One region of the Streptomyces sp. NPDC050703 genome, then DNA from elsewhere that is predicted to be linked to it. Evidence: riboswitches for the same ligand, from Rfam matches in the RefSeq annotation. Region 1 holds a riboswitch; each other region holds the start of a gene.

The links. A riboswitch is a leader RNA that binds a small molecule or an ion and turns the genes downstream of it on or off. The one in region 1 is predicted to bind cyclic di-AMP.
Positions count from the first base shown of each region.
Region 2: it holds a riboswitch for cyclic di-AMP, as region 1 does, so the genes downstream of both, AB0I16_RS02300 (M23 family metallopeptidase) here and AB0I16_RS11705 (LysM peptidoglycan-binding domain-containing protein) in region 1, are expected to answer to the same signal.
Region 3: it holds a riboswitch for cyclic di-AMP, as region 1 does, so the genes downstream of both, AB0I16_RS05010 (C40 family peptidase) here and AB0I16_RS11705 (LysM peptidoglycan-binding domain-containing protein) in region 1, are expected to answer to the same signal.
Region 4: it holds a riboswitch for cyclic di-AMP, as region 1 does, so the genes downstream of both, AB0I16_RS18400 (transglycosylase family protein) here and AB0I16_RS11705 (LysM peptidoglycan-binding domain-containing protein) in region 1, are expected to answer to the same signal.

Region 1 is NZ_JBFAHX010000009.1:117,132-124,784, reverse strand. It holds gene AB0I16_RS11720 (FBP domain-containing protein) at 1-420, opposite strand, end outside; gene AB0I16_RS11715 (TetR/AcrR family transcriptional regulator) at 492-1,067, shown strand; gene AB0I16_RS11710 (GDSL-type esterase/lipase family protein) at 1,267-2,472, shown strand; gene AB0I16_RS11705 (LysM peptidoglycan-binding domain-containing protein) at 2,570-3,310, opposite strand; cyclic di-AMP (ydaO/yuaA leader) riboswitch at 3,316-3,470, opposite strand; gene AB0I16_RS11700 (GNAT family N-acetyltransferase) at 4,082-4,657, opposite strand; gene AB0I16_RS11695 (ABC transporter substrate-binding protein) at 5,004-6,011, shown strand; gene AB0I16_RS11690 (iron ABC transporter permease) at 6,095-7,291, shown strand; gene AB0I16_RS11685 (ABC transporter ATP-binding protein) at 7,288-7,653, shown strand, end outside.
Region 2 is NZ_JBFAHX010000002.1:145,645-153,297, reverse strand. It holds gene AB0I16_RS02320 (DUF5998 family protein) at 1-375, opposite strand, end outside; gene AB0I16_RS02315 (GNAT family N-acetyltransferase) at 445-3,294, opposite strand; gene AB0I16_RS02310 (HPr family phosphocarrier protein) at 3,462-3,743, shown strand; gene AB0I16_RS02305 (GntR family transcriptional regulator) at 3,965-4,651, opposite strand; gene AB0I16_RS02300 (M23 family metallopeptidase) at 4,887-5,711, opposite strand; cyclic di-AMP (ydaO/yuaA leader) riboswitch at 5,724-5,886, opposite strand; gene AB0I16_RS02295 (pitrilysin family protein) at 6,090-7,475, opposite strand; gene AB0I16_RS02290 (pitrilysin family protein) at 7,472-7,653, opposite strand, start outside.
Region 3 is NZ_JBFAHX010000004.1:58,016-65,668, forward strand. It holds gene pcrA (DNA helicase PcrA) at 1-983, opposite strand, end outside; cyclic di-AMP (ydaO/yuaA leader) riboswitch at 1,241-1,397, shown strand; gene AB0I16_RS05010 (C40 family peptidase) at 1,405-2,607, shown strand; gene AB0I16_RS05015 (hypothetical protein) at 2,755-3,108, opposite strand; gene AB0I16_RS05020 (NlpC/P60 family protein) at 3,456-4,526, shown strand; gene AB0I16_RS05025 (response regulator transcription factor) at 4,645-5,376, opposite strand; gene AB0I16_RS05030 (PspC domain-containing protein) at 5,373-6,662, opposite strand; gene AB0I16_RS05035 (PspC domain-containing protein) at 6,847-7,653, shown strand, end outside.
Region 4 is NZ_JBFAHX010000017.1:148,834-156,486, reverse strand. It holds gene AB0I16_RS18425 (NAD(P)/FAD-dependent oxidoreductase) at 1-1,146, opposite strand, end outside; gene AB0I16_RS18420 (Ppx/GppA phosphatase family protein) at 1,545-2,486, opposite strand; gene AB0I16_RS18415 (DUF501 domain-containing protein) at 2,483-3,031, opposite strand; gene AB0I16_RS18410 (septum formation initiator family protein) at 3,118-3,597, opposite strand; gene eno (phosphopyruvate hydratase) at 3,705-4,985, opposite strand; gene AB0I16_RS18400 (transglycosylase family protein) at 5,291-6,025, opposite strand; cyclic di-AMP (ydaO/yuaA leader) riboswitch at 6,030-6,180, opposite strand; gene AB0I16_RS18395 (transglycosylase family protein) at 6,369-7,439, opposite strand; gene AB0I16_RS18390 (cytochrome P450) at 7,558-7,653, opposite strand, start outside.

The DNA of each region.
Region 1 (7,653 bases):
CGACTCGTGGAACCGCCCGCCTATCCCCGCGTCCTTCTTGCCCCGCACGTACAGGGAGCAGGCGAGGTCGCTGCACATGTAGGCGCCCACGGAGTTGCCCTGCTGCCCGGCCTTGCCCGCTTTCGGGGCGACCATCAGCGACACGCCGCCCGTGTGACTGGTCATGCACAGAGTGCACATGCTGCGCCGCGTGTGGGACACCCCCGAGCCGGGGCAGCGCATCGCCAGGGCTACGGGGCGGCCCTCCAGCTCTGTGGCGAGGTAGGCCCGGCCGGGGGACTGGGGGTCCCGCCAGCCCAGGAAGTCCAGGTCGTCCCAGGGCCGCTCGGCCAGGTCGCGGGGGACGGACAGGCGCTTCGCCTCGCCCTTGGTGCAGTTCACGAACGCGGTACGGATCTCTTGCTCGGTCAACGGTCTCATGAGCGGTAGGCTAAGTTTCCTAAAACCGTTAGGCAAACGATTAAAGCTTGTCGTGGGATGGGGCGAAGGTTATGGCTAGAGCAGGGCTGACTCCGGAGCGCCTGACCCGGGCGGGGGCGGAACTGGCCGACGAGGTCGGTTTCGACCAGGTCACCGTCTCGGCGCTCGCCCGGCGGTTCGACGTCAAGGTCGCGAGCCTGTACTCGCACCTGAGGAACTCCCAGGACCTCAGGACGAGGATCGCCCTGTTCGCGCTGGAGGAGCTGGCGGACCGGGTCGCCGAGGCCGTGGCCGGGCGCGCAGGGAAGGACGCGCTGACCGCCTTCGCCGACGCCTACCGCGACTACGCGCGGGAGCACCCCGGCCGCTATGACGCGGCCCGCCTCAGGCTCGACCCCGAGACGGCCGCCGCCGGCGCCGGGGTGCGGCACTCCCAGATGACGCGGGCGATCCTGCGCGGCTACGACCTGACGGAGCCGGACCAGACACACGCGGTCCGGATGCTGGGCGCCATGTTCCACGGCTACGTCAGCCTGGAGATGGCCGGGAGCTTCAGCCACACCGCCGTCGACTCGCAGGAGTCGTGGATGTGGGTCCTCGACTCCCTCGACGCTCTGCTGCACAACCCCCGCCGGGTCACGCCGTGAGGAGCGGGCCACCAGGGCCTCCGGCCGACGGCCCGCCCGCCCCCCCCCGGCCGACGAGCTGACACAGGGCATGACCAGGCAAGCAAGGCAGGACCAGGCCGGCAAGGCAGGACCAGGCCGGCAGGGCAGGGCAAGACATGACCGGGCAAGCAAGGCAAGGCGCTACCAGGCAGGACAAGGCAAGGCGAGGCACTGAGCGATGAGCACTGATCACGGCTGGGGCACCACCCCTGTCACCACCCCCGTCACCCCCGACCTCCTGCGAGGCTTCCTAGATCTGGAACCGACCGCGCACGGCCTGCTCCCGCACCGCCTTCCCGCCCGGGCCCGGCGCCAGATCCCCGACGACCAGCTCGCCGTGGCCGAGGCGCAGCCCTCCGGCGTACGCCTGGCATTCCGCACCCGCGCCACGACCGTCGAGCTGGACACCCTGCCCACCAAGCGGACCTACCGCGGCTTCCCGCCCCCGGCGGACGGCGTCTACGACCTGCTGGTCGACGGCCGCCTCACCGCGCAGGCCACGGTGACCGGCGGCAATCTCCGTACGGTCACCGACATGGTCACCCAGTCCGCCGAGCTGAGGGAGGGGCCTCCCGGCACCGCCCGGTTCGCCGGTCTGCCCGCGGGTGACAAGGACATCGAGATCTGGCTCCCGCACACGGAGATCACCGAGCTGATCACCCTGCGCACCGATGCGCCGATCGAGCCGGCGCCGGACAGGGGGCGCAGGGTGTGGCTGCACCACGGCAGCTCCATCAGCCATGGTTCGAACGCCGCCCACCCCACCGCCGTCTGGCCCGCCCTGGCGGCGGCCCGGGGCGACGTGGAGCTGGTCAACCTCGGGTTCGGCGGCAGCGCGCTGCTCGACCCGTTCACCGCCCGTGCCATGCGGGACACCCCGGCGGACCTGATCAGCGTCAAGATCGGCATCAATGTCGTGAACGCCGACGTCATGCGGTTGCGCGCCTTCGGCCCCGCCGTCCACGGCTTCCTCGACACCATCCGCGAAGGCCACCCGACGGCACCCCTGCTGGTCGTGTCCCCCGTCCTGTGCCCGGTCCAGGAGGACACCCCCGGCCCCCTCATGCCCGACTTCGACGGCGGGACCCTGCGGTTCAAGGCCACGGGTGACCCGGCCGAACGGGCCGCCGGGCGTCTGACCCTGAACGTCATCCGCGACGAACTCGCCCGGATCGTCGGACAGCGGTCGGCCGACGACCCCCACCTGCACTACCTCGACGGCCGGGAACTCTACGGCGAGAGCGACTACGCCGAGTTCCCGCTGCCGGACGCGATCCACCCCGACCCCGCGGGGCACCGCCGTATCGGGGAGAACTTCGCACGGCTCGCGTTCGGCGAGGGCGGCCCCTTCGCCACCGCGTCACCCGGGCGGGCTGACGCGTAAGCAACACCGCCCGCACTCGCTCCGGTTACGGGCTGAGCCCCGGACGCATGGCGTGCCGGGGCTCAGAGGGCATGCGGCGGGGGGTGGGGTACGGGGATCAGTACGGGCCGTTCACGTTGTCGATGGAGCCGTACCGGTCGGCCGCGTAGTTGCAGGCGGCGGTGATGTTGGCGACCGGGTCGTAGCTGTCCAGCGAGGTGCCGGGCACGTGGTAGGCGGCGAAGGTGGGCGCGATGACCTGCAGCAGACCCTTGGAGGGGGTGCCGGCGACGGCGTTGGAGTCCCAGTTGTTAATGGCCATCGGGTTGCCGGAGGACTCACGCATCACGTTGCGGTGGATGCCCTCGTAGGTGCCGGGGATGCCGTGCTGGGCCATGATGTCGAGCGACTCCTTGATCCAGCCGTCGAGATCGTTGGTGTAGGTCTTCTCCGCCGGGGCGGCGGCGGGCTCGGCGGCCGCGCTGTCGCGCTCGGAACGGTCCGCCCGCTCGGCGGCCGGCCTGGGTTCGGCCGCGTCCTTCTCGCCGAGGGTGAGCTTCAGGCCGGGGTGGATGAGGCCCGGGTCGCCACCGAGGACGTCGCGGTTGTTCTCGTACAGGCTCTCCCAGCCGCCGCTCACGGAGTGCTCCTGAGCGATCGTGGCGAGCGAGTCACCCGCGGCGACGACATAGGTCGCCGGGGCCGCGGCGGGCTCGGTGACCGCACCGGCCGGCGCCGCGTTGGCGGCGGTCGCACCGAGCACGGGGAGTACGAGAACGGCCCCGCCCGTCCCCGCGAGGGCGATGCCCCGGTGGAGCGCGCTGAACTTGGGGCGGCGGTGCTTTCCCTTTGCGGGCATGACGAAATTCCTCTCCGTCGCCTGCGAGGTGAGCTGTCGGGTTCGGACGGGAGATGTCCGGCCGCACTGTGCGCGCGACTTCACCCCGAGCCGTTCCGTAATCCGGACCGGCGGCTTACCTGGGTCCCCCGCTCCTGCCATGCGTAAGTGAGTGAGTGGGTGGGAGGGTTTCCGGACAGCGGCAGGATTCGGCGTTCCATCCGGATTGACGGTGACGTTAGGCGAGAAAGGCCCGAAGGAACAAGTCCCGAATTCACCCGGAGAAAGCGCGGGATCGGTTTCTGATGATCAGAAAGCGGGCCCTTCCTTGATCGATAGACCCAACTTTCTTTGCCTGGAACGGGAAATCCGCTCGGGCGTTTTGAGCCGCACGATGGGCGGCGTGACTCATTTCACTCAGGAGTACGCGGCGGGGTGGGGGCTATCTGCATAAATTGGTCATACCGGGCGGATCGGGGGCGTGCGTTCGCCCGGGAGTGCCTTCTGTGAGTGGCTGACCAGTCGGGCCGACGGCGCGGTTCGGCCGCTGGCGGCCGGCTTCGGACTTCCGGCTTCCGGCTTCCGGCTTCTGGCGTTCGTGGGACGAGCCATGGGTTTCCGGGCTCGAAATGCTCGGCGCCCGGGGCGAGTTGAGGACGTCGCGCGTCACCACGCCGAATTGCTGTCGAATTCCGACAGGATGTCAGCCGGGTTCTGTTGACTGCCTAATGCGGTGAGTAAAAGGTGGAAAGCGGATTACCCGTGGCGCCGAACTGCCGGCTCCAGCCGCACCTACTGCCCCCGCTGTCCCGCTTTCCACCGCTCCCCGGTGATCTCGTACCGCACGCCTCCGAACTCGGAACCCTCGACCGCCTCCATGTCAGGAGGAGTGGGGATGGCGGCAGCGAACTCCATGTCCAGCTTCTCCATGACGTTGCGCGAGCCGTGGTTCACGGACATCGTCGCGGCCCGGACCACGCGCACGCCGAGTCGCGTGAACGCCTTGTCCAGCAAGGCCCGCGAGCCCTCGGTGGCGTAGCCCCTGCCCCACGCCGCCTGCCGCAGCCGGTAGCCCAGTTCGACCTCGTCGAGCGGGCCGTCCGGCTCGGGACGCAGATGGAACCAGCCGATGAAAGCGCCGCCGTCCCTCTCGTGCGCGGCGAAGAGCCCGAGGTCGCCGTCCCACTTCTCGTAGCCGGCCAGGATGTTCGGCAGATGGCGCTCGCGGACGGTCTCCGGCGCGGTCGGTTCGCCGCCGCTCAGGTAGCGCATCACCGCCGGGTCACTGTCCAGTTCGATCAGCAGCTCCGCGTCATCGACGGTGAAGTGCCGCAGGGCCAAGCGCTCGGTCGTCAGATAGGTGTCCACGAGTCGATCTTGCACGCAGTGGAGCGGGCGGCCCAACGGTTTTTCCCGCGCCTCCGCCCGAACCGCCTCCGCCCGAACCGGCTCCGCCCGAACCGGCTCCGCCCGAACCGGCTCCGCCCGAACCGCCTCCGCCCGAACTGTCTCCGCCCGAACTGCCTTTGTCCGCGCCGCGTTCGCCCGACCGCGAACTGCTCGGAACTCGGCGCGCATCCGGCACGACTACTGCAGTGCCAGGCACTCACGCAGAACCACCACCAGTCCGCGCCCACCCGCTCCACCGCTTTCATCGCCCTCATCGCCCCGAAAGGTACGTGAAACAACGGTGCGTCCAAGACCCACTGCTGCCGTGCTCGCCGCAGCCCTCACCTTCCTCGTCGGCGGCCTGTCCGGTTGTGCCTCCCCGTCGTCGACGTCCTCCGCGTCCGCCTCCGACCGGCCGGGCAAGGCAGGCGACGACTCCACGGGAGACGGGACCTCGGCGGCCTGCCCCGCCACGGCCGATGTCGCCGAAGTCCCGAAGCGGGTGGTCACCCTGGACGCGGGAGCCGCCGCGTTCCTGATCGCGCTCGGCCTCGGGGACCGGATCGTCGGGACGGCGGGGCCCGAGTTCAAGGACGACTTCTCCGGCGCGATGCGGAAGGAACTCGACGCCCTGCCCGTGCTGAGCGGCAAGGTGGCCAACAAGGAGTCGGTGATCGCGGCGAAGCCCGATCTGGTGACCGGCATCTCCCGGTACGAGCTCGGCTCCTTCGACGGAACCCCCACCCAGAAGCAGCTCAAGGAGAACGGCATCGCGGCGATGGTCGCCTGTGACACGGCCAAGGGCCGGTCCACGAACATCGACGCCACCTACCGCTACATCACCCACCTCGCCGAGGTCTTCCACGTACAGGACAAGGGCAAGGCACTCATCGCCGACATGAAGCGCGAGGTCGCGGACCTGACGGCGTCCGCGGGGAAGAGGGCGGACGCGGTCCCGGTACTGAGTCTGTCGGCGGCGCCGGCCGGTGGTGCGGGCATCAACACCAGCGGAGGGTCGAGTCACGCGAACGGCGTGATCACGCTGGCCGGGGGACGGAACGTCGCAGCCTCCACCCCCGGTGACTTCGCCACGCTGTCGGCCGAGGAGGCGAGCCGGAGCAACCCGAAGGTCATCCTGGCCGTGACCGGGTTCTCCCGGCAGTCCGGCCGTCGACTCGTCGACGCGATCAAAGCCAGCCCGCTGCTCGCGGACACGGACGCGGTCAAGAACGACCGCGTGGTCGCCATCCCGCAGAGCATCCTCCTGTCGCCCAGCGTGCTCGGCGCCCGAGCGGTGCGCACCGTGGCCGAAGCCGTGGAGGACGCCTCATGACCAGGCAGTCGCGAGAAGTGGGCGTACGAGGATCGGGTGTACGCGGACCGGGCGTACACGGACCGGACGTACGCAAGTCAGGCGTGCCCGGAGCAGGGGTATGCGCGTCCGACGCGCCGCCGCTTCCGCCGGAACACCACGCCGCGGCCCCCGCCGACATCCCCGCCGAACTCCCCGGCGGAACCCCTCGCGCACTCCCCGGCGCCGACCCGCTCCCACCACCCCCCGTCCGGCCGGAGAACCGGCGCCGTGCCTCGGGGCTGCTCGGGAACGTGCCCACCGCCGTGGTGGTCGCCGCGCTGCTGGCGGTCATCGCGGTGGCCGCGGTGCTCGCGGTCGGCGTCGGCGCCGTCGTCATCCCACCGGGCCAGGTCCTCTCGGCGGTCGGACGAGGGATCGACGGTGCCGCCACCACCGGGGACGACTTCATCATCTGGCGGCTGCGCGTGCCGCGGGTCCTCGAAGCCCTGCTGGTGGGCGCGGGGCTCGCGGTGGCGGGCGTGCTCGTACAAGTACTGGTGGGCAATCCGATCGCGGACCCGTTCACCCTGGGGCTGTCCTCGGGAGCGTCGCTCGGCGCCGTCACCGTCATCACCACGCTCGGCATCGGTACCGCCGCGGGGCTGACGCTGCCCCTCGGTGCCTTCACCGGCGCCGCCGCGGCCGGCGCGGTGGTGTTCCTGTGCGCGACCTCCCTGGCGGGTCTCTCCGCCTCCCGGCTGGTGATGGTGGGCATCGCGGTCGGTCACCTGCTCTCCGGCGTCACGTCCTTCCTCATCCTGCGCACCGGCGACGCCGAGGCCACCCAGCAGGTCATGTACTGGCTGCTCGGCAGCCTGTCCGGTGCGAACTGGGAACTCCTGCGCATCGCCACCGTGCCCGTCGCCGCCACGCTCGCGATGCTGCCGTTCCTCGTACGCCGCCTCGACCTGCTCGCGCTCGGCGACACCACGGCGGCGGCGCTCGGCATCCACCCCGGCCGCACCCGCATCGGGATCTTCGTGGTGGCCGCCGTGCTCACGGGCACCGTGGTCGCGATCTCCGGCACCATCGGCTTCGTCGGGCTAGTCGTCCCCAACTTCGCCCGGATGCTGGTGGGCGGGCTGCACAGCAGAATCCTGCCCGTCGCGCTGCTCCTGGGCGCGCTGTTGATGCTGCTCGCCGACACCGGGGCCCGCATGCTGCTCGCTCCCACCGAGCTTCCGGTGGGCATCCTGACGGCCGCGATCGGCGTACCGGCGTTCGTCCTCGTCGTACGCCGTGCGGGGAGGACCCGATGACCGGCACCAGCGCCGTGACCGCCTTGACCGTCCGCGGACTCACCGCCCAGCTGGGCCGGACCCCCGTGCTGCACGGGATCGACGCCGACATCCCCGCCGGCGGGCTCACCGCGCTCGTGGGTCCCAACGGCAGCGGGAAGTCCACTCTGCTCGGCTCCCTCACCGGCGCCGCCGCCCGGCGCACCGGCCAGGTGCTCATCGGGGACGACGACGTCCTGCGCATGCGGCCGCGCGAGCGCGCACGCCGTATCGGCGTGCTCCCCCAGGAGGCGGGCATCGCGCCGGAACTCACCGCCGCCGAACTGGTGGAACTGGGCCTCACCGCGACCAGGCGGCGACGGTGGGCACAGGACGCCGGCCAG
Region 2 (7,653 bases), on a different contig from region 1:
CAGGACGACCTCGCGGGGCGGTGTGCCGGGCACGTACTTCTCGGGGTTGGCGACGACGCGGCTGAGGACGACGGAGGAGATCCGGCCGATCTTGACCGACTCCGTGGAGGTCGTCGCGTACGGCGTCGGGGACGTGCCGTCCGCCGCCTGCTCGTCGGTGTGGCTCACGATGAAGCGGGTGCCGGTCAGCACGAGGACCGTGACGTGCCTGCGCACTTCGTTGGCGTCGAACGTCGTCTCCTGGTGGACCAGGTACGACCCGATGGCCTCGCCGCCGATGGCGGCCTCCACGGCCTCGGCCACGAGGGCCGGGTAGTAGCCGCTGCGCTCGATCGCCGCGCGCAGCCCCTGGGTCGTCGTACCGGTCTTTGCCATGCCGTCCATCCTACGGCCCGGCGAGGGGCCCATGAGCCCCCGCGGGCGGCCCGGCGCCGGGAAGCGTCGTCAGTAGCGGGGGAGCGTCCGCGGGCCCAGGTCGTCACGCGCGGGCGGGGGCGCGAGCCGGACCGACGCGCCGAGCACGGAGAGCCCGCGGGGGGCCACGACCACGGGCTCCAGGGAGACGCCGGCCACCTCCGGGTGGTCGTCGACGAGCCGGGAGACCCGCTGGAGCAGTTCCTGCAGCGCCGGGGTGTCGACGGGGGCCGAGCCGCGCCAGCCGAAGAGGAGCGGGGCGGTCCTGATGGACCTGACGAGGGAGGCCGCCTCGCGGTCGGTGACCGGGATCAGCCGGTGCGCGGTGTCGCCGAGCAGTTCCGAGGCGGCGCCCGCGAGTCCGAAGGAGAGCACCGCTCCGGCCGCCGGATCGATGACGGCGCGCACGACGGTGTCGACGCCGCGCGGCACCATCCCCTGGACGACGGGCCGCAGCTCCGCCGGCTTGCCGAACAGGTCGATCAACTCTTGATAGGCCCGTCGCAGTTGATCCTCGTCGGCGAGGTCGAGCCGCACCCCGCCGAGATCGGCACGGTGGCGCAGGTGCGGGGCGGTGGTCTTCAGGGCCACGGGGTAGCCGAGCCTGCGCGCGGCCTCCACGGCCTCGTCGGGGCCCGGCGCGGGCAGCGCCTCGCGTACGGGGATGCCGTACCGCCCGAGCAGTTCGTGGGCGTCGGCCGCGGCGAGGGTGAGGCCGCGGCGGCCCTCCTCGCGCGCGAGCAGCTCCGCGATGCGGTCGGCGGTCCCGCTCTCGTCGATGTCGTCGTACTCGTGCACCTTGCCGGGTTCGGCCGCCTCGCGGCGCCACTGGGCGTACCTGACGGCTTCGGCGAGGGCGCGGACGGCGCGTTCGGCCGCGGGGTAGGCCGGGATGCGGTGGGAGTGCGCCGCTTCCCCGGCGGCCCCGGTGTCCGGGGCGGTCTCGGCCGCCGGGGCGGGCGCGGGGGGCTCGCTCCCGCCGGAGGGCGCGGCAGGGGCGTCGGGCCGGGTCCTGGCGGCGGCGGCCAGGGCCTCGGCGAGGCCGCCGAGCTCCACGTGGACCACGGCCACGGGCTTCGCCGGGCACCCCGCGGCGGCGGCGCGCAGCTCGCCGGCCAGTGTCTCGGGGTCGGCGGCGACGTTGTCCTCGCGCACCCAGGGTATCGCGTTGACGATCACCGCGTCGCACCCGTCGTCCGACAGCGCCTCGGCGAGCGCGGCCCGGAAGTCGGCGGGGGTGGCCCCCGTGGTCAGATCGCGCGGCGGCAGCGGTCGCAGCCCGTCGGCGACGCAGGCGTCGTACGTGAGCAGTCCCAGCGACTCGGAGTTGCCGAGGATGCCCACCCGGGGCCCCGAGGGCAGCGGCTGCCCGGCGAGCAGCAGCCCGGCGTCGACCATCTCCGTGACGGTGTCCACGCGGATGACGCCCGCCTGGCGCAGCAGGGCCGACACGGTGGCGTGCGGCAGCCGCGTGGCCTGCACCGCGTGCCCGGTGGGGGCGATGCCGCTGTGCCGGGCTCCCTGGACGACGACGAGCGGCTTGGCGGTCGCGGCCCTGCGGGCGAGGCGGGTGAACTTGCGGGGGTTGCCGATGGTCTCCAGGTACATCAGCGCGACGTCGGTGTCCGGGTCCTCGTACCAGTACTGGAGGACGTCGTTCCCGGAGACGTCGGCCCGGTTGCCGGAGCCGATGAACGTGGACAGGCCGGCTCCCCTGCGGTGCAGCCCGGAGAGCAGCGCGATGCCGATCGCCCCCGACTGGGTGAACAGACCGATGCGCCCGCGCGCGGGCGACTGCGGGGCGAGCGAGGCGTTGAGCCGCGCCCGGGGGGAGGTGTTGATGACGCCGAAGGCGTTGGGGCCGATGATGCGCATGCCGTACGAGCGCGCCCGGCGCACCAGTTCGCGCTGCCGCTCGCGCCCCTCGGGGCCGCTCTCCGCGTACCCGGCGGAGAGCACGACGAGGCCCTGCACCCCGCGCTCGCCGCACTCGGCGACGACCTGCGGCACACGGTCGGCGGGCACGGCGACCACGGCGAGGTCGACGGGTTCGGCCACGGACGCCACGGCGCGGTGCGCGGGCACGCCCTCGACCCGGGTGCCCTCTTCGAAGGCGCTGTTCACCGCGTACAGGCGCCCGGCGAACCCGGCGTCACGGAGGTTGCTCAGGACGCTGCGCCCGACGCCGCCCGGGGTCCGGCCCACGCCGATGACCGCGACCGATCCCGGCGTCAGCAGGCGCTGCACGGACCGGCCCTCGGCGCGCTGCTCGCGGGCGCGCTGCACGGCGAGCGAGCGGTCCGTCGGCTCCAGGTCGAACTCCAGGCGTACGACGCCGTCCTCGAAGCTGCGCTTCTGCTGGTAGCCCGCGTCCGTGAACACCTTGATCATCTTGGTGTTGGCGGGCAGCACCTCGGCCGCGAAGCGCCGGATGCCGCGCTCCCTGGCGACCGCCGCGATGTGTTCGAGGAGGGTGGAGGCCACTCCCCTGCCCTGATGGGCGTCCTGCACGAGGAAGGCGACCTCGGCCTCGTCGGCGGGCGCGGCGGCTGCCATGCCGCGCTCGTCGATGCGGTCGTACCGCACGGTCGCGATGAACTCGCCGCCCACCGTCGCCGCCAGGCCCACGCGGTCCACCAGATCGTGGTGGGTGAAGCGGTGCACGTCCTTGGCGGAGAGACGGGGGTAGGGCGCGAAGAACCGGTAGTACTTCGACTCGTCCGAGACCTGTTCGTAGAAGCTGACCAGGCGGTCCGCGTCCTCGGCCGTGATGGGCCTGATCCTGGCGGTGCCTCCGTCTCGCAGCACCACATCGGCTTCCCAGTGCGCGGGGTAGTCGTGCCGCTCCTGCTGATCCGACTGATCCGACGGGGTCTGCATGGAGCCAGGGTACGGGTCGCGGGGCGGCTCGGACCTTGGCAGGCTGGGAGCCCGGTGACCGCGGGGACAGCCGGCCGGATGACCTGGGCGTACGGTCGGCAGAGCACCCGTGCCGACATGAGACACTGGTCTAGACAACTTGGAAACACCTGGAAGGGCAGCAACACATGGCTGAGCGCCGCGTCAACGTCGGCTGGGCCGAGGGCCTCCACGCCCGACCCGCCTCCATCTTCGTCCGCGCGGCCACGGCCGCCGGCGTACCCGTGACGATCGCCAAGGCCGACGGCAACCCGGTCAACGCCGGCTCGATGCTCGCGGTGCTCGGCCTCGGCGCCCAGGGCGGCGAGGAGATCACCCTCGCGTCCGACGCCGAGGGCGCCGACGCCGCCCTCGACCGTCTGGCCAAGCTCGTCGCCGAGGGCCTTGAGGAGCTCCCGGAGACGGTCTGAACCGAGCGGCACCGACTGAAGGGTCCACCCTGCCACGGGGTGGACCCTTTGGCGTATGCGGCGCTTTCCGCGCTTCCTGATTTCACGGCATTGCGGCGCTCTGCGCATCGCTAACATCGCCAACATCGCCAACATCGCCAACGGAGCATGGCGCATAAAGCGCATTGAAATTCCGCGCCCTTCTCACACCGGCGTCCACTCTCTTTTGTACGGCGCCCGCGTTAATTCAGAAGGCCCGCCGTGTTTACGGCACGTTGCGGACCCCTCACGCGGTGGGCGCGTCCGGCGGGCCGCGGCCTGTGGGCCGACGCCGTGCGCTCCGCGTGCGCCGCGGCGAGCGCCCTGGCCCGTTCCGCGTCCCCGCGGGAGACCGCGTCGACGATCGCCGCGCGCTCGGCCCAGGCCTCGTCCGGCGCGGCGGAGGGCTCGACGGCGTACATCCAGGCGGTCTTCTGCCGGAGCTGGGCGAGCAGCGTGATCAGCCCGGGGCTGCCGGACGCCTGGGCGAGCGTCTCGTGGAACCAGCCCTCCAGCGAGGCCAGATCCTCCCCCTGACCCTTCCGGCAGCGCTCCCCGCCCACCTTGACGAGGCCGCGCAGGACCTTGAGGTGGGCGTCGGTGCGGCGGCGCGCCGCGCGGGCCGCGACGAGCGGTTCCAGCAGCGAGCGCACGTCGAGCAGGTCGGCCGCCTCCTGCTCGGTGGGTTCGGCGACGCATGCGCCCGCGTGCCTGCGCCTGACGACGAAGCCCTCGGCCTCCAGGGTGCGCAGGGCCTCGCGCACGGGAACGCGCGAGACGCCGTAGCGGCGTGCGAGGAGGTCCTCGGTGAGCCGGCTGCCTCTCTCATGGACTCCGGAAATGATGTCGTCCCGTATCGCCGTGCATACCGAGTGCGCGGGAATGCGCATGCCCTGACCTCCGCCTTGATACCGCGCGACGCGGTCGACCGACGCTCTTTCCGCGACTCTATTGCAGGGTGTCGCGTTTTCCGACGGGGCGAGGGAATTCATGGATATCTTTTGGCCAGACGGCGAAAGCCCCGGCTCATTCGTGAGCCGGGGCTTTCGGTACGACGCGGGGGTGTCGGTACGACGCGGGGGTGTCGGTACGACGCGGGGGTGTCGGTCGCGTCGGTCAGACGTGTCAGACGTTGACGCCGTGCGCGCGGAGGTAGGCGACGGGGTCGATGTCCGAGCCGTACTCCGCACTGGTGCGGGCCTCGAAGTGCAGGTGCGGGCCGCTGGAGTTGCCCGTGGAGCCGGAGAGGCCGATCTGCTGGCCCGGGGTGACCGTCTGGCCAACGGTGACACCGAGGGAGGACATGTGGCCGTACTGGGTGTACGTGCCGTCGTTCATCTTGATCACGACGTTGTTGCCGTAGGCACCGCCCCAGCCGGCCTCGACGACGGTGCCGGAGCCGACCGCGTGGACCGGGGTGCCGGAGGAGGCGTGGAAGTCGACGCCGGTGTGGCTGCCGGAGGACCACATGGCCCCGCCGGTCTGGTAGCCCGTGGAGACGTAGGAGCCGGCGATCGGGGAGGCGTAGGTGTTCAGGCGCTTGCGCTCGGCCGCGCGGGCGGCGCGCTCCTTCTCCTCGCGCTCCTTCTCGGCCTTCGCCTTGGCCTCGGCCTCGGCCTTGCGCTTCTCCTCGGCGGCCCTCTTCTTGGCGGCCTCTTCGGCCTTCTTGGCCGCCTCTTCGGCCTTCTTGGCCGCGGCGGCGTCGTCGGCGGCCTGGCGCTGGGCGGCGGCCTGCGCGTCGACGCCGTCGGCGAGCGAGTCGCCGACGGAGATCGCCTGGGTGAGTCCGGTGTGCTCGATGGGCGCGTCGTCGGCGGCGGCGAGCGCGGGGCCCGCCAGGCTCCCGATGACACCGGTGGTGGTGAGCGCGGCGACACCGGCGGCGTTGGCCGTGGTGCGCGTCAGGCGGCTCGGACGACGGTGCTTCCCGGTGGCACGGGTGAACGCCATGAAGCGGCTGGTCCTTTCCTTCCCTCTCGCCTACCGGGTTAGCTGACGGGTTCGGAGCAGGAAGGTCTCCTACGAGTCCCTCACCGTGCGGCAAGGTGCCCGATTCACCCCAAGGGACGTGTGGGTCCCCGGCTCCCCTGGCTCGCGCCGTACGGGGACTCGGCGATGACTGTCCGGTGCCGCGGCTGCGGCGTACTGCGTGACGAACAGCCGGACCGACGCTAAACGTGTCCTCTTTCGAACGACAAACAGAACGCCTCTTTTGTAGCGCACGCCACACGGCAGACAGGCAACCTCCATGGTAATTCGGACATATGGGGACCCCGGGGCCACAAACGGCCACCGGGGTCCCGGTATGCCCTGACTCCGCGCCGCCGCTCAGCCGGAGACGACGCTCACGTCGCCGATGCCGAGGGCCCTGACGGGCTCCTCGATGCGCGCGGCGTCACCCACGAGGATCGTCACCAGATGGTCCTCCGGGAAGGCGCTCACGACCGCCGCGGTGGCCTCCACGGTGCCGGTGGCGGCCAACTGCCGGTAGAGCTGCGCCTGGTAGTCGTCCGGGAGGTTCTGCTCGACCTGGTCGGCGAGCGTGGCCGCCACGGAGGCCGCCATCTCGTACTTGAGCGGAGCGACGCCCACCAGGTTCTGCACCGCCACGTCGCGCTCGGCGTCGGTCAGGCCCTCCGCGGCGAGCGTGCGCAGCACCGTCCAGAGGTCTTCGAGCGCGGGGCCCGTGGACTCCGTGTCGACCGATCCGCTGATGGCGAGCATCGCGGCGCCCGAGCCGTCCGGGGCCGAGCGCAGGACCTGGCCGAAGGAGCGCACACCGTAGGTGTAGCCCTTCTCCTCCCGCAGGACGCGGTCGAGCCGGGAGGTGAGGGTCCCGCCGAGGCAGTACGTGCCGAGGACCTGGGCCGGCCAGACGCGGTCGTGCCGGTCCGGGCCGATGCGGCCGATCAGGAGCTGCGTCTGCACGGCTCCGGGACGGTCGACGATGACCACACGGCCGGTGTCGTCGGCGGTGATGGCCGGCACGGGGCGCGGCTCCGCCGTGCTGCCCGTCCAGGTGCCGACGGTGTCCGCGAGCATCTCGTCCAGGTCGACGCCCTGCAGATCGCCGACGACCACCAGGGTGGCCGCCGCCGGACGGACGTGCTTCTCGTAGAAGGCGCGCACCGCCGCCGAGTCGATGGCGCCGACCGTCTCCTCCGTGCCCTGGCGCGGGCGCGACATGCGCGAGCTCGCCGGGAAGAGCTGCCGGGACAGCTCCTTGGCGGCCCGGCGCGCCGGGTTGGCCGCCTCGTGCGGGATCTCGTCGAGGCGGTTGCGGACCAGGCGCTCGATCTCGCTGTCCGCGAAGGCGGGGGCGCGCAGGGCGTCGGAGAGCAGTCCGAGCGCCTTCGGCAGGCGGGAGACGGGCACTTCGAGGGAGACGCGGACGCCGGGGTGGTCGGCGTGCGCGTCCATGGTGGCGCCGCAGCGGTCGAGCTCGGCGGCGAACTCCTCGGCGGAGTGCTTGTCCGTGCCCTCGTTGAAGGCCCTCGCCATGATCGTGGCGACGCCGTCGAGGCCCGCGGGCTCGGCCTCCAGCGGGGCCTCCAGGTGGACCTCCACCGCGACGACCTGCTGGCCGGGGCGGTTGCAGCGCAGCACCGTCAGGCCGTTGGGCAGGGCGCCGCGCTCGGGGGCGGGGAAGGCCCACGGCTTGGCCGTGCCGGGCTCTGGCTGCGGGTGGAACTGCATGGTCGCGGCCTCGGTCACTTCGCCGCCTCCTCTTCCTGTTCGGTCTCGCCGGCGGGGGTCTGCTCGGTCCCGTCGGCGGCCGTCTCCCCGGCGCCTCCGGCGGCCACGGGCTCGTACACGAGCACCGCGCGGTTGTCGGGCCGCAGGCGGGCCTTGGCGACCTCCTGGACCTCCTCCGCGGTGACGTCGAGGACGC
Region 3 (7,653 bases), on a different contig from region 1:
TCACCCACCACGCACAGCTCGGCCGGGTCGTCGCCCTCGCCCCCGGAGGGGCCGACCAGCTCGCGCACCAGGGCGTACTGCGCGTGGTTCGTGTCCTGGTACTCGTCGACCATGACGTGGCGGAAGCGGCGGCGGTAGTGCTCGGCGACGTCCGGGAAGGCGCGCAGGAGGTTGACCGTCGTCATGATCAGGTCGTCGAAGTCCAGTGCGTTCGCCTCGCGGAGACGTGACTGGTACATGGCATAGGCCTGGGCGAGGGTCTGCTCGAAGCCTCCCCCAGAGCCGCCGGCCTGGGAGGTGCCCCCAGCGACCTGGCCCGCGAAGTCCTCCTCGTCGATCAGCTCGTTCTTGAGGTTGGAGATCTTGGCGCTGAACGACTTCGGCGGGAACTTCTTGGGGTCGAGATCGAGGTCGCGGCAGACCAGGGCCATCAGGCGCTTGGAGTCCGCGGCATCGTAGATCGAGAACGAGGACGTGAAGCCCAGCTTCTTGTACTCGCGGCGCAGGATGCGGACGCAGGCGCTGTGGAACGTCGACACCCACATCGCGTTGGCCCGGGGGCCCACGAGCTGCTCGACGCGCTCCTTCATCTCGCCCGCGGCCTTGTTCGTGAAGGTGATCGCGAGGATCTGGCCCGGGTGCACACCGCGCTCGGCGAGGAGGTACGCGATGCGGTGGGTCAGGACGCGGGTCTTGCCGGAGCCCGCGCCGGCGACGATGAGCAGCGGGGAACCCGCGTGCACGACGGCCGCGCGCTGGTTCTCGTTCAGTCCTTCGAGCAGCGTCGCCGGGTCGGTCACCGGGCGCGGGGCACCGTCCCGGTAGTGCGTGTCCCGGGTCATGGGCGCGTCGAACTTCCCGTCGAACAAATCGTCCGGAACGTGCTCCGGAGCGCTGTCCTCGGGCGGGGGCGGGTGTTCTTCGTCCGCGGCCCGGGAGGGCTGCAGGTCCGCCAGGAAGCTGTCGTCAAAGAGGCTGCTCATCGCCTCCCGAGTCTAGGCGGACCCACTGACAACCCGCGCCGGGTTCCGCCGACCCGTCCGTCGCTCACGGCATGTCCACGGCCGGACACCGTCCGAGACGGCCCTGTGGGCACGCTGCGCACGGGCCGCGCCGGAGCCTCGTAACGTCACGAAAACGTATCGGGCATATCGAGCATCGACCTTCACAGGCGTCGCACAAGTTGGCTAGCGTGCTGCGCGGGCCGCTCGTATTCCCACCGGCGAACCCCGCCGGGAACGCGCGGCCCCCGCCGAGTCCGACATGTTCGGAGCCGGGGACCCACCGAGAACCTGGGGTGAATCGGTCCCGTGCGCAGTACGGAACCGTAGGGCAACCTTCCGGACCATCCGCCCGAACCCGACAGCTAACCCGGTAGGCGGGCTACGGAAGGAGTCGCCTCCCTTGGCGTCGCACCGCAAGCCGCGGAACCGGCCGGCCGGAGTCCGCACCGCCCCCGCCGTCGGCATCACCACGGCCGCCCTCACCTCCGTGGCGCTTCTGTCGCAGAGCGCCCAGGCCGCGCCCGCCTCGCCCACGAGGCCCAGCCTCGAAGAGGTGCGGAAGAAGGTCGACGACCTCTACCACCAGGCGGGCGTGGCCACCCAGAAGTACAACTCGGCCAAGGAGAAGACCGAGAAGCAGCGCAAGAAGGTCGACCACCTCCTGGACGATGTGGCCAAACGCACGGACAAGCTGAACGACGCACGTCAGGAACTCGGCTCCTTCGCCGCCGCGCAGTACCGCACCGGAGGCGTCTCGGAGACGGCAACGATGTTGCTGGCCGACGATCCGCAGGGCTATTTCGACCAGAATCACCTGGCGGACCGGCTGACCACGCGGCAGAAGAAGGCCGTCGACGACTACGAGACGCAGCGGGCGGCGGCGACGAAGCAGCGCACGAAGGCGGCGAGGAGCCTTGGGACGCTGACCGACTCGCGGGACGACCTGCGGACCAGCAAGCGGACCGTCCAGAAGAAGCTGGGCGAGGCGCGCGAGCTGCTGTCGGACCTGACCGCCGAGGAGAAGGCACGGCTCGCGGCGATCGAGCGCGAGAGGGAGCGGGAGGCGAAGCGGAAGGCCGAGAGGCTGGCCCGCGAGCAGGCCGCCGAGGCGGAGCGCGAGCGCCGGGCCGAGGAGGCGGCGCAGCGGGAACGGGAGAAGGAGCGGGGAGACGGTCAGGGCACCGGCTCGGGTTCTGGCCCGGGCACAGGTTCCGGTTCCGGCTCCGGCTCCGGAAGCTCGGACGGGAGCTACGCCACCAAGGCCGCGAAGGTCATCGACTTCGCGGAGGCCCAGATCGGCAAGCCCTACGTGTGGGGCGCCGCGGGCCCCGACTCCTACGACTGCTCCGGCCTCACCCAGGACGCCTGGAAGGCCGCCGGGATATCACTGCCGCGCACCACATGGGACCAGGTCAAGGTCGGGACGACCGTGAAGACGGCGGACGCCGAACCGGGTGACCTGGTCTTCTTCTACGACGACATCAGCCACGTAGGGATCTACACGGGCGACGGCAAGATGATCCACGCCCCGAAGCCGGGCGCGAACGTCCGCGTCGAGTCCATCTACTACATGCCGATCCACAGCGTGGTGCGCCCGGCCTAGCTCCATCTCTCCGCACCCTGCCGCACCGCACCGCGCCTCGCCCTGCCGGTGCCGGAGTGACTACGGAAACGGCACCACGGAAGACGAAAACGCCCTCCACGCGTGCGTGGAGGGCGTTTCCCTGGTCCCGTTCTCAGCAGCCCGGCATCAGGTCCACAGCACGGCGATGAAGATGTTCGCCGTGGTCAGCAGCCCCACCGCCCCGAACACGCCCTTGTCGATCTTCTCCTCGTCACGCTTCACATAGACCAGCGCGAGGATCACGATCAGCACGGCCATCTTGATGCCGATCTTGAGGTTGTTGACCGCGTTGTCGTCGGCCTGGTTGAGGCCCACCAGGACCACACCGGTGACGAGCATGGTCAGCGCACCGTGCAGCATCGCCGGGACGAAGCGGGCCGTGCCCTGGCCCATCTGCTTCATCTGGGTCAGGAAGCCGCCCAGGAGGCAGGCGATGCCGATGATGTGCAGGGCGACGAAGAGATGGATGAGTACGTCCATGGGCCGGAGCCTAACCCTCGCCCCCCACGCCGGTCGCAGGCGGGCCCGTAGCAGCTCTGCGAGGGCCGGACGGTTGTATCCGCCGTATCGGTCAGGGCCGTACACGAAGGCCGCCCCGCTTCGCGACCGCCACGGTCAGACCCGTTCACCGTTCCGCCCACTCACGACAGTTGCGCACAATCCGCGGCCAACCCGTGACGGCCCCGCTTAGCGTCCTTCCCCAGGTGACCGGCTCCCCAATGCCGCCCGGCGCACGGGCGGCAGTCGGACACCACCGCCGAGAAAGGTCCGGCGGCGGTCCGCTCCCCCTGTGCGGGCCGCCGCCGGACATGTGAGGAGCTCTCTTCGTGGCAGCACACCGCAAGCCCCGGCACCGCTCGTTCAGCGGGAGCACGGCCCGCACAGCCGCCACGATCGTCCTCGCGGGAGCCGCCTCCGCGACCGCCTTCGACGGCACGGGGCACGCGGAGCCGCAGCTCGGCCCGGCCGAGGTGAGGTCGAAGGTCGACGCGCTGTACCACGAGGCGGAGATCGCCACCGAGAAGTACAACGGCGCCAAGGAGAAGGTCGACAAGGCGGAGAAATCGCTGGGCGAGCTGCGTGACGAGGCGGCCCGCAGGACGCAGAGGCTCAACACCGCCCGGCAGAGCCTCGGCTCCTACGCGACCGCCCAGTACCGCGCCGGCGGCCTCGATCCCTCCCTGCAGCTCGCGCTCTCCTCGGACCCCGAGCAGTACCTGGAGCGCGCCTCGCTCGCCGACCGGGCCGGCAGCCACCAGGCCGCCACGGTCAGCGGCGTACGGGAGCATCTGCGGGGCATCGACCAGCTGCACGACGAGGCCGACGGCCGCCTGGCCACCCTCCGGGCACGCCAGGCGGAGCTGCGCAAGCACAAGGCCACGGTCACCGGAAAGCTCTCCGAGGCCAAGCGACTCCTCTCCCGGCTCACCGCCGAGCAGCGCGCGGAAGCCACGGACGAGCGCATCGAAGGCCAGGCGGACGCCGACGGCCCCCGGACGTCCCGCACGGATGCCCGGCAGGCGGCAGGGGCTGCGTCGAAGGCTCCCAACGCCCGGGCGGCATCCGCCGTCTCCTACGCGTACCAGGCGATCGGCAGCCCCTACGTGTGGGGCGCCACAGGCCCCGACGCCTTCGACTGCTCAGGGCTCACCCAGGCCGCGTACCGCGCGGCAGGCGTCTCACTGCCCCGCACCTCCTATGCGCAGATCGCCGCGGGCGAGCGCGTGCCCCGCTCCGGGCTCCGCCCCGGTGACCTGGTGTTCTTCTACTCCGGCATCAGCCACGTAGGCATCTACGTGGGCAACGGTCAGATGATCCACGCCCCCAACCCGAGCGCTCCGGTCCGGCTGGCACCGGTCGACCAGATGCCGTTCGCGGGAGCCACGCGGGTGGCTTGAGCAGCCGGCCCGGGCCGATGCCCTCGGCAGACGCCGCCCACTGACCGGCCCCTTGCCCTCGTCGAACCCGGTCGTCCCGCCGCCTCGGCCTCGCGCACTGCACTGCCGATGGCTCCGCTCAGACCAGCCGCCGCGCCGTCGCCCACCGTGTCAGCTCGTGGCGGTTGGAGAGCTGCAGCTTCCGCAGGACCGCCGACACATGCGACTCAACGGTCTTCACGGAGATGAACAGCTGCTTGGCGATCTCCTTGTACGCATACCCGCGCGCGATGAGCCGCAGGACCTCCCGCTCCCGCTGAGTGAGGCGGTCCAGGTCCTCGTCGACCGGCGGCGCGTCGGTGGAGGCGAAGGCGTCCAGGACGAAGCCGGCCAGACGCGGCGAGAACACCGCGTCGCCGTCCTGCACCCGGAAGATCGAATCCACCAGGTCGGTGCCGGTGATGGTCTTGGTGACATACCCGCGGGCGCCGCCGCGGATGACACCGATGACGTCCTCGGCGGCATCGGAGACCGAGAGCGCGAGGAAGCGCACCGGATTCTCCGCGTCCGCCATCAACGGCGCGCAGCGGCGCAGCACTTCCACACCTCCGCCACCGGGCAGGTGCACGTCGAGAAGGACGACCTCGGGCCGTGTGGCCGTGATGGTCGTGACCGCCTGGTCGACATCGGCCGCCTCTCCGACCACCTCGACGCCGGTGACGTCGGTCCGGCCGATCTCCGCCTGCACCCCGGTGCGGAACATCCGGTGGTCGTCGACGAGCACGACCCGCACGCGACGCCCGCCCGCACCGCCGCCCTCGTCCGAACCGGTCGGCTCCACGGGCTCGTTCGCCTCGGTCGCGTCGCTCATGTCGTCGCCGTCCTCTCCATTTCCAGCTCGACTTCCGTGCCGCCGCCGGGCACCGCGCGCAGCCGCGCCGTGCCGCCGTTGCGCTGCATGCGGCCGATGATCGATTCTCGTACGCCCATGCGGTCGTCCGGCACGGAATCCAGGTCGAAGCCGGGGCCGCGGTCCCGGACGGACACGAACACCGTCTCTCCCTCGACTTCGGCGAAGACCTGCACCGCGCCGCCCTCGCCACCGTACTTGGCGGCGTTCACCATCGCTTCCCTCGCGGCCTGCATCTGCGCGCTCAGCCGCTCGTCGAGCGGGCAGTCGCCGACCACGACGACCTCGATGGGCACGCCGTGCTTGTCCTCGACCTCCGCCGCGCTGCGACGGACCGCCTCGGCGAGGGTGTCGGGCTCCTCGTCCTCGTCCTTGCCGGTGCCCTCCGGGTTGTAGAGCCAGGCGCGCAGGTCGCGCTCCTGGGCACGGGCGAGGCGGCGCACCTCGCTCGCGCTCTCGGCGTTGCGCTGGATCAGGGTGAGTGTGTGCAGCACGGAGTCATGCACGTGGGCGGCGACCTCTGCTCTCTCCTGGGCCCGGATGCGCATCAGCCGCTCCTCCGAGAGATCCTGCGTCATGCGGACGAGATAGGGGCCGGCGAGGAGCGCGATGCCGACCAGCACGGCCAGCGCGGCCTGCAGCACGGCCCCCAGGTGGGCGGCCGACCCCTGGAGCACGAAGATGCCGGAGACACCGGCACCGACCAGGAGCACCCCGGCAGCCGAGCGGGCCAGCGTCAGGGTGCGCCGACGACGGCCGACCGCCATCCAGCGGGCCCTGCGGGCGTTGTCGGCCTGCCGCCAGACAAGAGCGACGCCGGCGGCGACGAGCAGGGACGGGACGACATAGGCCTTGGTCGAGCCGTCCAGATTCACGTTGCTCACGAACGCCATGGCGACGACGACCATCGCGAGGAGCGCGACGATCTGCCCCTTGTCCGGCTTGCGCGCCACGAGTCTTCGCCGGCCGTCGGGTGAGAGCTCGGTCGTGACGGCCGCGGGCGGCCGCTCCGCGTCCACACCTCCGATGCCGAGCGGGACGAAGAACCAGAACGCCGCGTACAGAAGAGCGCCGAGACCGTCCGCCGTGGCCAGGCCGACGAAGATCAGCCGCACCCAGATCACGGGCAGCCCGAGGTGCCCGGCGAGACCGCGTGCGACACCACCGAGCCAGCGGCCGTCGCCGCTGCGGTAGAGCTTGCGCAGCGGTCGGACGGCGTCGATGGGTGGTGCGGCGGTCTCCGGCATGTCATCGATATTCACACGCGGGCGCGAGCGGGGGCATCAGGGTCGATCCCCGAGACTTCCCTGATCTCGGCCCCCGTCCCGCCCCTGTCAGGGTCCGTGCCCGAGACGTCTCAGGGGCGATATCAGGGTCCGGCCAGGGTTGTCCCGACTGCCGCGCCGCGCTCACGGCCGTCACCATGGACACATGACAGATCAGCAGCCCACCGAGACGGAGACCGAGGCCGCCATCCACGACGCCCTGCGCGGTGCGTACGGCGCTTCGGGCGGCCCCGTGGGCGGCCTGGGGCAGGAGCTGGCCGCAGACTCGCGGAAGTTCCGCCGCGATCGCCGTCACAAGCGGCTCGGCGGTGTGTGCGCGGGGCTCGGCCGGCACTGCGACATGGACCCGGTGATCTTCCGCATCGGCCTCGCAGTCCTCTCGATCACGAGCGGTCTCGGTCTGGTCTTCTACGGCTTCGCGTGGCTCTTCGTCCCGTACGAGGACGAGGAGGAGAACGAGGCGCGCAGGCTCCTCTCCGGCCGGGTGGACGGCCAGGCGCTGACCGCCGTGCTGTTCGCCCTCGTGGGCTGCGGAGTGTTCCTCACCTTGCTGAACAACGGCGGGGCGCTGACGTTCGCCGCCGTCCTCGCCCTGCTCCTTGCGGGCGCGGGGTACTGGTCGCAGCAGCGCGGGGCCCTCGCCCCCGACCCGGTCGCGGCGCAGGCCGCGGCGGACGCTCCGCCCGAGGCGAAGGCGCCGCCGGTCACCTTCGGCCCCTCCTGGTGGCGCGACCCCATAGTGAAGGACGGCACGCACGACGGGCCCTCGGGCTACTTCTGGGGCCCGCAAGGTCTGGAGATCCGCTATGAGCCGTCGGGACACCACCATGGCGCGCCCGGCGCGGGAGCCGCGTCCGTCCGGCCCCCGAAGCCCCGTGGACCGCGCTGGATCGGTGGCTGGGTCTTCCTGTTCGCACTGCTGGCCGGCGGCCTCGGCACGGGGCTGACCTGG
Region 4 (7,653 bases), on a different contig from region 1:
CTTCATCTTGCCCATGACGATCATCGCGACGCCCTTGTGCAGGCCGAGACCGGCGACCGCACCCTTGTTGGCGTGGCTGTACTCCTTCTGCGGGAAGCCCCGCATGCCGGAGATGACGTTGTCGCCGAGGACCTTCGCCTGACGCAGCGCGTGCTGGGCGTTGGGCGGGCACCAGGCGTTCTCGTTGCCCGCCTTGCGGCCGACGAGGTCCGGCACCTGGGCGTTGTCGCCCGCGGCCCAGATGTAGTCGGTGCCCTGCACCTGGAGCGTGGTCTGGGTGTCCACGTGGCCGCGGGGGCCGAGCGGCAGACCGAAGCGGGTGAGCGCCGGGTTCGGCTTGACGCCTGCGGTCCACACGATGGTGCTGGAGTCGACCTCCAGGCCGTTCTTCAGGACCACGTGGCCGTCGACGCAGGAGTCCATGGACGTCGAGAGGTAGACCTCGACACCGCGGCTCTCCAGGTGCTCCTTGCCGTACTGGCCGAGCTTCGGGCCGACCTCGGGGAGGATCTTGTCGGCGGCGTCGACCAGCACGAAGCGCATGTCCTCGCGCTTCACGTTGTTGTAGTACTTGGCCGCGTCGCGGGCCATGTCCTCGACCTCGCCGATGGTCTCCGCGCCCGCGAAGCCACCGCCGACGAAGACGAAGGTCAGCGCCTTGCGGCGGACCTCCTCGTCGGTCGTGGAGTCAGCCTTGTCGAGCTGTTCGAGGACGTGGTTGCGCAGGCCGATGGCCTCCTCGATGCCCTTCATGCCGATGCCCTGCTCGGCGAGGCCGGGGATCGGGAAGGTGCGGGAGACCGCGCCCATCGCGATGACCAGGTAGTCGAAGGGCAGCTCGTACGCCTCGCCGACGAGCGGCGCGATCGTGGCGACCTTGCGGTCCTGGTCGATGGTGGTGACCCGGCCGGTGAGTACCTCGGCCTTGGGCAGCACGCGTCGCAGCGGGACGACGACGTGCCGCGGCGAGATGCTGCCGGCGGCGGCTTCGGGGAGGAAGGGCTGGTAGGTCATGTACGACCGGGGGTCGACGACCGTGACGGTCGCCTCTCCGTAGCGCATCTTCTTGAGGATGCGCCGAGCTGCGTACAGGCCTACGTACCCACCGCCTACTACGAGGATCCTGGGACGCTCCGTGGTGCTCATGCCATCGAGTATCCACCTGTCACAGGGGGGTCGCTCGTGCGCCCCTTCACAAGGATGGGGAGGGGCTCTGCTACACTTCGCCGCCCACGTGACCGAGGTCATGACGCCCGAGGGGAACCACGGCGCCTCGCGAGTCGTTGCTCACCCCTCGTGAGCTGCCCATCCACCGCCGGGCGCGGACCGAACCACCGGGCGGCCCCCTCTTCCGGACGACCGCCGGACCCCCTGGACCGAAGGCCGTGAGGGCCTTTGATCGCCCCTTTCGGGGGCCCGGAGCCGGAAAACCTCGCCCATCCGCACCGAATCTCTTGTGAAGAACTTCACGAACTTTCCCGACGGACTGTCGCCGAAGCCCCTCCGGACCCCTCTCCGGCCCGCTCAGACGCTGCGCGACGCGCTCAGGCGATCGACCAGCCGATGCCGTCGAGGATGTCGTGTTCGCTCACCACGACCTCCTCGGCGCCGATCCTTTCCATGATCGACAGGAGCACCAGGGCGCCCGAGGCGATCACGTCGACGCGGCCCGGGTGCATCGCGGGGATCGCGGCCCTCTCGGCGTGGGTGGCGGTCATCAGGCGGTGCGTGATGGCGCGCACCTGCTCGTGGGAGAGGCGCGCGTGGTGGATCGCCTCGCTGTCGTACTCGTCGAGGCCGAGCGCGATGGCCGCGACCGTCGTCACCGAGCCCGCGAGGCCGACCAGCGTGCGCGCCTCCGTGAGCGGCACCGTGCGCCCGGCGAGGTCGAGGGCGGCCTCGATGTCCGCGCGGACCGCGTCGAACAGCTCCGGCGAGGGCGGGTCCGCGACCGCCCCGTCACGCACGAGGTGCCGCTCGGTCATGCGGACGCAGCCGATGTCGACCGAGCGGGCCGCGCGCACGGAGTCGGTGCCGACGACGAACTCCGTCGAGCCGCCGCCGATGTCCACCACCAGGTAGGGCGTGGCGAGGTCGGCGCGGCCCGTCAGCTCCTTGGTGGCGCCGGTGAAGGAGAACTCCGCCTCCTGGTCGCCGCTGATCACCTCGGGGTCGACGCCGAGGATGTCCCGCACGCCCCGTACGAAGTCGTCGCGGTTCTCGGCGTCGCGGGACGCGGAGGTCGCCACGAAGCGGAGGCGTTCGGCGCCGTGCTCCTCGATGACCGCGGCGTACTCGCGGCAGGCCGCGAAGGTGCGCTCAAGGGCCTCCGGCGCGAGGCGGCCCGTCCTGTCCACGCCCTGGCCCAGGCGGACGACGGTCATCCGGCGGTCCAGGTCGACCAGCTTCCCGGTGGCCGGGTCGGCGTCGGCGACGAGCAGCCGGATGGAGTTGGTGCCGCAGTCGACGGCGGCGACGCGGGTCACTCGGCGCCCCCTTCGGCGGCACCCTCGGCGGCGCACGGCGTGACGCAGGGGCCCTTGGCCCACCACTCGGGGAGCATCGCCAGCGCCTCGTCGCCCAGCGGGTTCACGCCCGGGCCCGCCGCGAGGGAGTGGCCGACCAGGACGTGCAGGCACTTCACGCGGTCCGGCATGCCACCCGCGCTCGGGAAGCCCTCAAGGACCTCGATGGCGTCGCGGCGCGCGATGTAGTCCTCGTGCGCCCTGCGGTACGCGGCGGCGAGGTCGGGGTCCGTCTTGAGCCGCTCCGACATCTCCTTCATGACGCCGTTGGCCTCCAGCGTGCCGATCGCGGACGCGGCCCGCGGGCAGGTGAGGTAGTACGTCGTCGGGAACGGCGTGCCGTCGGGGAGGCGCGGCGCCGTCTCGACGACGTCCGGCCGGCCGCAGGGGCAGCGGTGCGCGATGGCCCGCAGTCCGCGGGGCGGGCGGCCGAGCTGCTGCTTGAAGGCCTCGACGTCGGCGTCGGTGGGCTCGGTGCGCGGGGTGGTCGGCGGGGGCGTGTGCATGCCTGTCTTTCCATCAGTGGTTCGATCGGCGGCGCGATCGAGGGTCGGTCGTCGGGCGGTCGAGGCCGGTCGTCGGGCGGTCGACGTCAGTCCGCGGGGCGGTCGGCCTTGTCGACGCCGTCCCAGACGTTCGAGTACCAGGGGCGCGCTGCCGCCCCTTGGTCCGCGCGCCGGCTCCTGGCCGCCGCCGGGTCGATCACCGTGAAGCCGGTCTCGCCCGGCATCACGTAGTGCAGGCGGTCCCGGATGCGCTGCTCGGCGTACGCGTCGTCCTCCCAGCGGGCCTTCTCGTCGCGGAGCTTCTCCACGTCGGCCCGCTGCTCGCTCTGCTGCCTGCGCAGGTTGTCGATCTCCGCCCGCTGCGAGACGTACTGCCTTATCGGGTACGCGAGCACCACGACCAGCGAGCAGAGCACCAGCGCGAGGAGCGCGGCCCGGCCGGTGAGCCGGGAGCGGCGGGCCTGGCGCCTGGTCTGGGAGCGGTAGACGCGCTCGGCGGTCTGCTCGCCGAGCAGCCGTAGCCGGGTAGCCGTGGAGAACCGGTCCTTGGTACCGGCCTTGGCCATGGGTTCCGCCTCCCCGAAGCAGCGCGTGCACGTGACTACGTCCCCGCACACGGTACGGGACCGGGTGCGGGGACGTAGGTAACCGGGCTTCACGCCAGGGGCACGGGTCAGCCCTTGTAGCGCGGGAAGGCGCTGCGGCCCGCGTACACGGCGGCGTCGTCGAGGATCTCCTCGATGCGCAGGAGCTGGTTGTACTTGGCGACGCGCTCGGAGCGGGCCGGGGCGCCGGTCTTGATCTGGCCGCAGTTGGTGGCGACGGCCAGGTCGGCGATGGTGACGTCCTCGGTCTCGCCGGAGCGGTGGGACATCATGCACTTGAAGCCGTTGCGCTGGGCCATCTCGACGGCGTCCAGGGTCTCGGTCAGCGAACCGATCTGGTTGACCTTGACGAGGAGGGCGTTGGCCGAGTTCTCCTCGATGCCGCGGGCCAGGCGCTCGGGGTTGGTGACGAACAGGTCGTCGCCGACGAGCTGCACCTTGTCGCCGAGCTTCTCGGTGATGGTGGCCCAGCCGGCCCAGTCGTCCTCGAACAGCGGGTCCTCGATGGAGACCAGCGGGTAGGAGGCGACGAGCTCGGCGTAGTACTCGGTCATCTCGGCGGCCGAGCGGCTCTTGCCCTCGAACTCGTAGGAGCCGTCCTTGTAGAACTCGGACGCGGCGACGTCGAGGGCGAGCGCGATCTGCTCGCCGGGGACGTAGCCCGCCTCCTTGATGGCCTCAAGGATGAGGTCCAGGGCGGCGCGGTTGGAGTCGAGGTTCGGCGCGAAGCCGCCCTCGTCGCCGAGGCCGGTGGCCAGGCCCTTGTTCTTCAGGACCTTCTTCAGCGTGTGGTAGACCTCGGTGCCCCAGCGCAGGGCCTCGGAGAAGGACTCCGCGCCGATCGGGGCGATCATGAATTCCTGGATGTCGACGTTCGAGTCGGCGTGCGACCCGCCGTTCAGGATGTTCATCATCGGGACGGGCAGCAGGTGCGCGTTCGGACCGCCGAGGTAGCGGAAGAGCGGCAGGTCGCTGGCCTCGGACGCGGCGTGCGCGACGGCGAGCGAGACGCCGAGGATGGCGTTGGCGCCGAGCGAGCCCTTGTTGTCGGTGGCGTCCAGGTCGAACATGGCCTGGTCGATCAGGCGCTGCTCGGTGGCGTCGTAGCCGACGAGCTCCGGGCCGATCTGCTCGATGACGGCGAGGACGGCCTTCTCCACGCCCTTGCCCTGGTAACGGTTGGGGTCACCGTCACGGAGTTCGATGGCCTCGAAGGCTCCGGTGGAGGCACCGGACGGAACGGCTGCACGACCCGTGCTGCCGTCGTCGAGGCCGACCTCGACCTCGACCGTGGGGTTGCCTCGGGAGTCCAGGATTTCCCGGGCTACGACGACGTCGATGGACGGCACGAGCATCTCCTTCTGGGATGTGACGCGTTTACGCGGGGCCGCTTCGGCCCTGCGTCTCCTGAGCCTAACCGGCCCGGAGCCTTCAGCCAGCCGACCGCCCGCCCCGTGGGACGTACAAGCGCCCAAATACCAGGGAATCGGGACGGAAGCCCGCTTTTCTACTGGCCGGTAGCTCGCTGAAGGCGAACACGGCGGTGCGGACATGACCCCGCCCCGGTGCGTACGGGGGATACGCGCACCGGGGCGGGGGGCCGTGGGGACGGGGGCGGCCGTGCCTCCGCCGAGGCACGGCCGAGCCGGCCGGGTCAGCTGAGGTGCAGCTGCTGGCCCGGGTAGATGAAGTCGGCGTTGTCGATGATGTCGCCGTTGAGCTTGTAGACCTTCTGCCAGCCGCCCTTGACGTCGTGCGCCTCGGCGATCTTCGACAGGGTGTCGCCCGTCTTGACCTTGTACTCGCCGTCGCCCTTCTCGACCGTCTTGCCGGTCGGGGTCTCGACGGTCTTCTCGGTCTGGGCGCGCGGGGCGGGCTGCGGCTTGGGCGCGGCCTGCTGCTGCGGGGCGGCCTGCTGCTGCGTCTGCTGCGGCTGCGGCTTGCTCTGCTGCTGAGGCGCCTGCTGCTGGGGCGCCTGCTGCTGCGGGGCCTGCTGCTGGGCGCCGCCGCCGTTGGAGGCGTTGGAGAGGCCGACGCCACAGCTCGGCCAGGCACCCTTGCCCTGGCCCGCGAGGACCTTCTCGGCGATCTCTATCTGCTGGGCCTTGGTGGCCTTGTCTGCGCTGGGCGCGTACTTCGTGCCGCCGTACGCGGCCCAGGTGGACGGCGAGAACTGCAGGCCGCCCTGGTAGCCGTTGCCGGTGTTGATGGACCAGTTGCCGCCGGACTCGCACTGGGCGACGGCGTCCCACTCGGCGTTGGTGGCGGCCGAGGCCGAACCGGCGGCCATCAGCGGGGCGGCCACGGCGGCACCGGTGACACCGGCGAGCGTGACGACACGGGTGGCCTTGGACGGACGGCGGTGCTTGCCCTTGCCGGAAAACAGCATGAGTTGATCCCCTCACCGACGCCTGCGAGGTGAGCTGTCGGGTTCGGGCCAGTGAAGTTGCCCGGCCGCACTCTCCCGAGTGCGGCTCCACCCCTAGCCGCATGACACGGCGCTTACCTTGGGTCCCCCGCTCCTGCCCACGGCGCTCGAAGCGACGACTGTTCCCGTCCGGCCGTTGGCAGGATTCGGCGTACCGACCGGCGGGGCCCACCAGTGGCGAGCGGTCACGACCGTAGACAGGAGACCACCGGAATTTCAAAGACGATCAGGGCTTCTGAGACCCATCTCTCACTCGCGCCAAAAGGTGCATACAGCACGAAGTGCCCCGCGGACGCATCGTCAACTACCGCTGCTTTTCGCCCAGATCGAGGCTCTGACCGGGGAGGATGAGGTCCGGGTCGTCCCCCACGGTCTTCTTGTTCTCGGTGTAGAGCGTGTCCCAACCGCCGTCGATGCCGTGGTCGTCGGCGATCGCCGAGAGGTTGTCCCCGGAGCGGACCGTGTACGTGCCGTCGGCCGGCTTGTCCGTCCGCTCGCCGCCGCGTGAGGCGTGCCGGCCCGAACGGTCGCCCGCCGCCGCCCCGGTGGCGTCCTCGGCGGTCTCCTCGGCGCTGCCGCCGCGGTGGCGGCCGGTGGAGCCCGCGGACTCCTCGTCCCGGCCTGCGGGCGAAGTCGCCTCGTCGTCGGCGGACTTGCCGGAACCGTCCGGCGCGCCCTTCCCGGGCGTGTCGTCCGCCCCGGCCTTGTCGCCAGCCCCGCCCTTCTCGCCCTTCTCGGGGGACTTGTCGGGCTTGCCTGACTTGTCAAGCTTTTCGCGGCCCTTCTCCCGGTCGGAGCCGGCTTCCGGCGTGTCGCTCGCGTCGCCGGAGGGCTTCTCGCCGTCCTTCGCGTCGTCCGAGGGCTTGTTCTCGGCCTCTGACGCCTCGTCGGACGGCTCGTCCTTCTTGCCGGAGCCCTCGGACCCCGACGAGCCGGAGCCGGCCGGTCCGGACGACTCGGGGACGATCGGGTTGCCCGGGTCCACGTCGGCCGCGGGGGCGTCCTCGGTGAGGCCGGCGATCGGGGCGCAGCTCGGCCAGGCGTCGGAGCCCTGTGCGTCGAGGATGCGCTCGGCCACGGCGATCTGCTGCGACTTGGAGGCCTCGTCGGCGCTGGGCGCGTACGCGAGGCCGCCGTTGGCCTCCCAGGTCTCCTGGGAGAGCTGGAGACCTCCGTAGTAACCGTTGCCCGGATCGGCGCTCCACGCGCCGCCGCTCTCGCACTCGGCGAGCTTGTCCCACGTCGCCGTGGGGGCGGCGCTCGCGCTGGTCGCCCCGAGGAGCGGGATGGCGATGGCGGATCCGGTGACTCCTGCCGCGACGATGAGGGCCGGGGCCTGGCGGGGGCGTCGGTGACGACCATTGCCGGAGAGCATGCGGTTGCCTTTCAGGAGACTGGTGCGGCGATCGGGGCAGCGGGGTGCCCGAGTCGACGTGAACGTAGCCGCAGTCGAACGCTTGTCACAAGTCGATGCAGCGGAGATCACGCGAAAGTCACAATGGTGACGCCTCGTCAGCCGCGGCCGGTCCCTGTGCGGGTGTGAACGTCACCGGCAGCGTCCGCAGCCCGCGCATGATCAGCCCGCCACG